One region of the Erwinia sp. INIA01 genome, then DNA from elsewhere that is predicted to be linked to it. Evidence: predicted binding sites of a transcription regulator. Region 1 holds the regulator's gene; the other holds the start of a gene.
What was found. The regulator CRP, encoded in region 1, controls carbon source genes, mostly activating them, when cyclic AMP is high. The targets are predictions, from matches to a motif close to ATGTGANNNNNNTCACAT.
Positions count from the first base shown of each region.

Region 2: a site for CRP is predicted at 2,268-2,285, ahead of OMR58_RS05660 (YfcZ/YiiS family protein). Genes of this name have one in related genera too.

Region 1 is NZ_JAPDNC010000003.1:538,349-541,878, reverse strand. Features, by position in the region: gene OMR58_RS07925 (amidohydrolase) at 1-844, opposite strand, end outside; gene crp (cAMP-activated global transcriptional regulator CRP) at 1,391-2,023, shown strand; gene OMR58_RS07915 (YccS/YhfK family putative transporter) at 2,083-3,530, shown strand, end outside.
Region 2 is NZ_JAPDNC010000003.1:372-3,901, reverse strand. Features, by position in the region: gene fadJ (fatty acid oxidation complex subunit alpha FadJ) at 1-374, opposite strand, end outside; gene fadI (acetyl-CoA C-acyltransferase FadI) at 374-1,684, opposite strand; gene OMR58_RS05660 (YfcZ/YiiS family protein) at 1,862-2,158, opposite strand; gene fadL (long-chain fatty acid transporter FadL) at 2,531-3,530, shown strand, end outside.

The DNA of each region.
Region 1 (3,530 bases):
TCATGCCGCCGAGCATCTGTTCCATCATTTTTGGGATTTCAGTGCGCGTATTTTCACTCAGCGTGCGCAGGGTGCCTCTGAGATGTGCCACATCCGGAATAACGTTGTAGCCCCCGTCGGCCAGAAAACTGGCAATACTGAGCACGGCACCCTCGTTAGGGTCAAGCCTGCGTGAAATGATTTGCTGCAGCTCCTGAACAACCCCGGCACCTAACACCACGGGATCGCACGCCGTATGCGGCAGAGCAGCATGCGAGCCTTTCCCCTGCAGAATCAGATCGAAATTATCACTGGCCGCGCTAAAAACACCTTCGGTGAAACTGACGGTACCGGTAGGAAAAGCCGGCATCACGTGCAGACCAAAAATCATCGAAACCCCATTAAGCACACCCAGAGAAACCAGTTCCTGTGCCCCACCCGGCGGCACCTCTTCCGCATGCTGAAAAATAAATCTCACGGTTCCGGCAATCTGTTGTTGCAGCTGGCACAGTACCCAGGCCGCTCCCATCAGCATGGCCGTATGCGCATCGTGACCACAGGCATGCATGACGCCCGCATTACGCGAGGTAAAAGGCTCCTGGTTCAGCTCATGGATCGGCAGCGCATCCATATCAGCACGTAGCGCTATGCATGGGCCGGGGCGCGCCCCTTTTAGCTCCGCCAGCACGCTGTTAGGTGAGGGACGGCTAAGGGTTAATGCACCCCATTGCTGAAGCTCGCTGGCGACGTAATCCGCAGTTTTTTGCTCATGAAAAGAGAGCTCGGCATGCTCATGAATATGTCGACGCCATTGCAGTACTCGTGGGGTGATATCTTTAATCAGTGACGCGGTTTGAGATTTCATAGTTACTCCTGTAACGGTGAAAAAGCAGCCAGAGCCGACTACCGGGCAGTGAAGCCAGTCACCCCATCCGTCACTCGTGTTCACCCGGTCAATGACCGGGCCAACAGCCGCAGAAAACGCATTTCATGGGTAGGGTGAATAGGGTGATAAAAACACAAATCAGTGCAAGATCTGTGGCGAACCGTGCCAAAACGGCCCTCGTACAGCAGGCTTACAGATCCCTCTCCAGACAATAAAAACGACAGCCGCTCCTTTTCTCACTATGCTGAAGCGAGACAACATGACACAACACAAGACAGCCAGGTCAAGCTGTGCTACAAACGGTGCTGTATTATTATTCTGGCATTGCAATGCATGGTGAAAACGGGACAACAGGATGAGCCAGACTCTTAACGGTATGGCCCGTTTGATTTTCCTATGGGAAGCGCCTGACAGGGAACTCCTTCCCTGTGTACCCGAAATATTTCAAAAAGCAGTTAACATTTCTGCAACCTGAGTGATAAAAGGGTATATTTAGGCACGATTACAATAAGAGGATAACAGCGAATGGTTCTCGGCAAACCGCAAACAGACCCAACCCTCGAATGGTTCCTGTCACATTGCCATATTCACAAATATCCATCCAAAAGCACCTTGATCCATCAGGGTGAAAAGGCAGAAACCCTCTACTACATCGTCAAAGGCGCAGTAGCGGTGCTGATCAAGGATGAAGAAGGCAAAGAAATGATTCTTTCCTACCTCAATCAGGGCGACTTTATTGGCGAACTGGGCCTTTTCGAAGAGGGCCAGGAGCGAAGCGCGTGGGTGCGCGCTAAAAGTGCCTGTGAAGTAGCTGAAATCTCCTATAAAAAATTCCGCCAGTTGATTCAGGTTAACCCTGACATTCTGATGCGTCTTTCTTCGCAGATGGCACGCCGTCTGCAGGTCACTTCTGAGAAGGTGGGTAACCTCGCCTTCCTTGACGTAACCGGTCGTATTGCACAAACCCTGCTTAATCTGGCCAAACAGCCGGATGCCATGACCCACCCGGATGGCATGCAGATCAAGATCACCCGCCAGGAGATCGGCCAGATCGTTGGCTGTTCTCGTGAAACCGTGGGGCGTATTTTGAAAATGCTGGAAGATCAAAACCTGATTTCCGCGCACGGTAAAACTATCGTGGTTTACGGTACGCGCTAAGCGGTTGTGGATCTGTGGCGCGACACTCTGGTCGCGCCTTTTTTTCTGTGGTATTGGGCATGTGGCGGAGAATCATCTATCACCCTGAAGTGAACTATGCACTGCGGCAAACGCTGGTGCTGTGCTTGCCGATAGCCGTTGGCTGGCTGTTAGGCGATCTTCGACAGGGTTTACTCTTCTCATTGGTTCCCGCCTGCTGTAACAACGCCGGTCTTGATACTCCCCATAAACGTTTTTTCAAGCGCCTGATTATCGGCGGCAGCCTGTTTGCCTTCTGTAGCTTTATGATCCTGTATGCCGGGGAACAGGGCGTACCGCTGCCGATCATCATGCTGGTGATGGCACTGATGCTGGGCGTCACTGCGGAAATCAGTCCACTGCATGGCCGTCTGCTGCCCGCCTCGCTCATTGCCGCCATTTTTACCCTCAGCCTTGCCGGAAGAGTTCCCCTCTGGCAACCGCCGCTGCTCTATATTCTCGGTACCATCTGGTACGGGCTGTTTAACTGGCTGTGGTTCCGCCTGTGGAAAGAGCAGCCGATGCGTGAAACGCTTAGCCTGCTGTATCGCGAGCTGGCCGACTACTGCGAGGCGAAATATACGCTGCTGACCCGGCTGACCGACCCGCAGACGGCCCTCCCGCCGCTGCTGGCACGCCAGCAGAAAGCGGTGGATTTAATTAATACCTGCTATCAGCAGATGTATATGCTGGCCGCCAGCCAGGATAACCACTATCAGCGGCTAACGCGGGCCTTTCAGGTGGCACTGGATCTACAGGAACACATTTCCGTCAGCCTGCATCAGCCGGAAGAAGTGCAAAAGCTGGTGGAACAGAGCCACGCCGAAGCGGTGATCCGCTGGAATGCACAAACCATTGCTGCCCGGCTGCGAGTGCTGGCCGATGACATTCTCTATCATCGCTATCCTGAACGTTTCACCATGGATAAACCATTGCAGGCACTGGAGAAAATCTCCCGGCAGAATAAAGAAAATCCGGTGGGGAATTTCTGCTATTACCATTTCAGCCGCATCGCCCGTGTGCTCCGCACCCAGCGGCCGCTGTATCGACGCGATCTGATGGCGGATCGTCAGCGCCGGTTACCGCTGATCCCGGCGCTGAAGAGCTACCTGTCGTTGAAATCTCCGGGCCTGCGCAGCGCCGCACGCTATGGAGTGATGCTTGCCTTTGCCAGCTCGCTGGCGCTGTTTTTTAATCTGCCCAAGCCCTACTGGATACTGATGACGGTCATGTTCGTCAGCCTCAATGGTTACGGTGCCACTCGGGTTCGCATTCAGCACCGGGCAATGGGAACCCTGGCCGGACTGGTCATTGCCGCCGTTATGCTGCGCCTGCACGCACCGGAATCGGTGATGCTGCTGGTTATGCTGGCCCTGACGCTAATCGGTAATCTGTTTATCCGTAAATTCTATGGCTGGGCCACGATCGGCTTTACCATTACCACAGTATTCACGCTGCAACTGCTGTCGCTCAACGGTGTGCAGCTGCT
Region 2 (3,530 bases), 540 kb from region 1:
TGATGGCAGGACAGCGCCAGCTCAAGACCGCCGCCAAGACAGGCCCCGTGGATCGCCGCCACCACCGGCACCGGCAATCCTGCGATTTCGGCCATCACCTTCTGCCCCTGCTGTGCCAGCTTTTCCGCCTGCTGCGCGCTATCGCATGCGGCAATCATCGCGATGTCCGCACCGGCAATAAACGAGTCCGCCTTGCCGGAAACGATCACCAACCCGGCCAGCTGCGGATTGGCACAGGCGCGCTTGAGTACGCTGCGGATCTCTGCGGCAAATTCCGCTTTCAGGGTGTTCATCTTCTCGTCCGGCACGTCGATGGTAATCACCCCGACGTTGTCCAGCCGCATCGTCAGAGTAAATGCTGATGACTGTTCCATTATTCCGCCTCCAGAACCATTGCCGCGCCAAGACCACCCGCCGCGCAGGCGGTCACCAGTCCCAGACCGCCGCCGCGACGCCGCAGCTCATTCAGCGTTTGCGTGATCATCCTCGCTCCGGTGGCCGCGAATGGGTGGCCGTAGGCGATAGAACCGCCCAGCACGTTAAAGATCTCTTCATTGACTTCGCCCAGCGCGTGCGGGCGATTCAGCACCTCGCGGGCGAAGCGCTCGTCGGCGAACATTTTAAGATTAGCGAGGGTCTGCGCAGCAAACGCCTCGTGCATATCGATTAGCGTCAGATCGCTGAGGGTGATGCCCGCACGCTCCAGCGCCAGCGGCGAGGACCACGCCGGTCCCAGCAGCATATCCTCACGCACGCCAATCGCGGTGAAGGCGTAGCTGCGCAGATAGCCCAGCGGGGTGATGCCCAGCTCACGCGCGCGGGATTCGGTCATCAGGATCACAGCCGCCGCGCCGTCGGTGAGCGGCGTACTGTTGGCGGCGGTCACCGTACCGTGGCGGCGATCGAACGCCGGCCGCAGGCGAGCATAGTCTTCCGGCCTGGAGTCGGGGCGCACGTTGTTGTCCTGTTCCAGCACTGCCTGCCACGGGGGAGTAAAGGCGGTCATCACCTCCTGATTCAGCAGCCCCTGCTGCCAGGCACGCGCCGCGCGCTGGTGCGAGCGGTGTGCCAGCGCATCCTGCTGCTCACGACTGATACCGTGGCTTTTTGCCATCTGTTCGGCGGTATCCCCCATGCGCAGTCCGGTGGAGTATTCGGCAACGGCAGGCGGCACCGGCAGTAAATCGCGCGGGCGCAGCTGGCTGAACAGCTTGAGTTTTTGTGACAGGGTGCGCGCCTTGTTGAGATCGACCAGCGTTCTTGCCAGTTTGCGGCTGACGCCAATCGGCAATACGGAAGAGGAGTCGGCACCACCGGCGATCCCCACCTGAATACTGCCCGCCATCAGGCTTTCCGCCACGTTTGCCACCGCCTGAAAGCTGGTGGCACAGGCGCGACTGACGCTGTACGCGTCGGTGTGGACGCTCATACCGCTGGCCAGCACGATTTCCCTGGCAATATTTGGCGCTTCCGGCATCTGCACCACCTGGCCAAAGACCAGCTGATCGATGATATCGGCGGGAATATCGCTGCGGGCCAGCAGCTCACTGACCACCATTCTGCCCAGCTCCAGCGCCGGGATGCCGTGGAAGGCCGTCGCCTGCTTAGCAAACGGCGTGCGCAGTCCGTGGGTAATGGCGATGCGGTCGCCCTGGCGCGTCAGCAAAGGTAGCGCTTTGCTCATTATTATCACCTGTTTCGTGTCGATGGACGGCATCACTGCCAAAGAGGTCTGACCTCCTCAGTGTTAACCAGAATATAACGGGGCGCTACGGCGGGAAGAAAAAAATGCGAGAGCAAACACGGTTTAAGGGGAGCATGGCCGCTCCCCATAGCCTGTCAGCACAGGCAAGAGCGTGGTTCAGCGCAGACCAAGCTGGAATATCAGCGTTTCGGCCTGGCAGCTAAAGGTAAAGCTACAGTCGAGCACCACGCCTTCCGGCGTTTCGGTAAACGTACTGTCGATCGTGCAGGGATCGGACTCAACCTCACGCGCTTTCGCTGTCAGCGATGTCAGCATCGCTTCGGCTTCGCTGCGATTAGCAAAAGTACGATTGTAAGCCGCCGTGCAGTCGGTGTTATCCATTACGGTGCCCACATCAACGCAGCAACAGGCTGCCGTTTCGCTGGCGCTACAGCGGTTAATTGCGTCGGTCATTTCATCCTCCGGCATGCCGCGACAGGAAGGCGGCAGGTTAATTTAAGACTAAATCCATTTTACGCCTGACGCTTTTCCCGCTCCAGCAGACGCGCGAAATGAGTCCGTGAAGTGATGAAAATCACACTATTATTTGATCCACCGCAATCAGCGGCGTTGTTCAAAATTTCTACCTGTAAGTTTTTGTTAGGCAGATCTCTTTTCTTGCATCATTTTGGAAATAAGTCGAAAACATTATTGCAACATCTGTACAGGTCGGACCTATACTTGGGCCACTGGTCTGATTTGTTGCCTGTCAGTCAGTCCCTACAATCCGCGATCCCTTGTTACTTCAGGTAACAGAGTTTAATAAAATCTAATGAGGTTGTGGTTATGAACCATAAAAACCTGTTTACGAAATCCACACTTGCCGTGGCAGTGGCCCTTGTTTCTTCAAATGTGTTTGCGGCTGGCTTTCAACTGAATGAATTTTCCTCTATTGGTTTAGGTCGTGCCTACTCCGGTGAAGGCGCGATGGGTGATACCGCCGCGTCCGCCAGCCGTAACCCTGCAACCATGGCGCTGATGGATCGCCCGATGTTCTCCGTCGGCGCGGTGTTTATCGATCCCGGTGTTGATATCGACGGCCAGTCGGCCAGCGGCAACAGCCTGGATGCCAGCAATATCGCCCCAACCGCCTGGGTGCCGAATATTCACTACGTGCAGCCGCTTAACGATCAGTGGTGGGTTGGCGCCAGCGTCACCTCTAACTACGGTCTGGCTACCGAGTTCAACGACAGCTATACAGCAGGTCCGTACGCCGGTAAAACCGACCTGACCACCATGAACTTTAACCTCAGCACCGCCTACCGTCTGGATCAGCACTTCAGCTTCGGCGTGGGCTTTGACGCGGTTTATGCTCGTGCCAAAATTGAACGCTACGCCGGTGAATCCCTCGGCTCGCTGGGTATCCCGGCTAACACCCAGATTGCCCATCTGAAAGGTGATGAATGGGGCTACGGCTGGAATGCCGGTATTCTGTATGAAGTGGATGACAATAACCGCTTCGGTCTGACCTACCGTTCAGAAGTGAAGATCGATTTCGACGGCGATTATCGCAGCAGCCTGCCAAGCTCGATTAACCCACTGAATCAGGCGTTGGGCCTTGGCCTGCCGTTTGGTACCGACGGTAATACGATTCCTGGTGCACTGACGCTGAACCTGCCGGAAATGTGGGAACTGTCAGGCTTCCATAAGGTGGCACCGAAGTGGGCCGTACACTACAGCCTGGCCTACACCAGCTGGAGCCAGTTCCAGGAGCTGAAAGCCACCGGCACCAGCGGCCAGCAGCTGTTCTACAAAGATGAGAGCTTTAAAGATGCTTACCGCATCG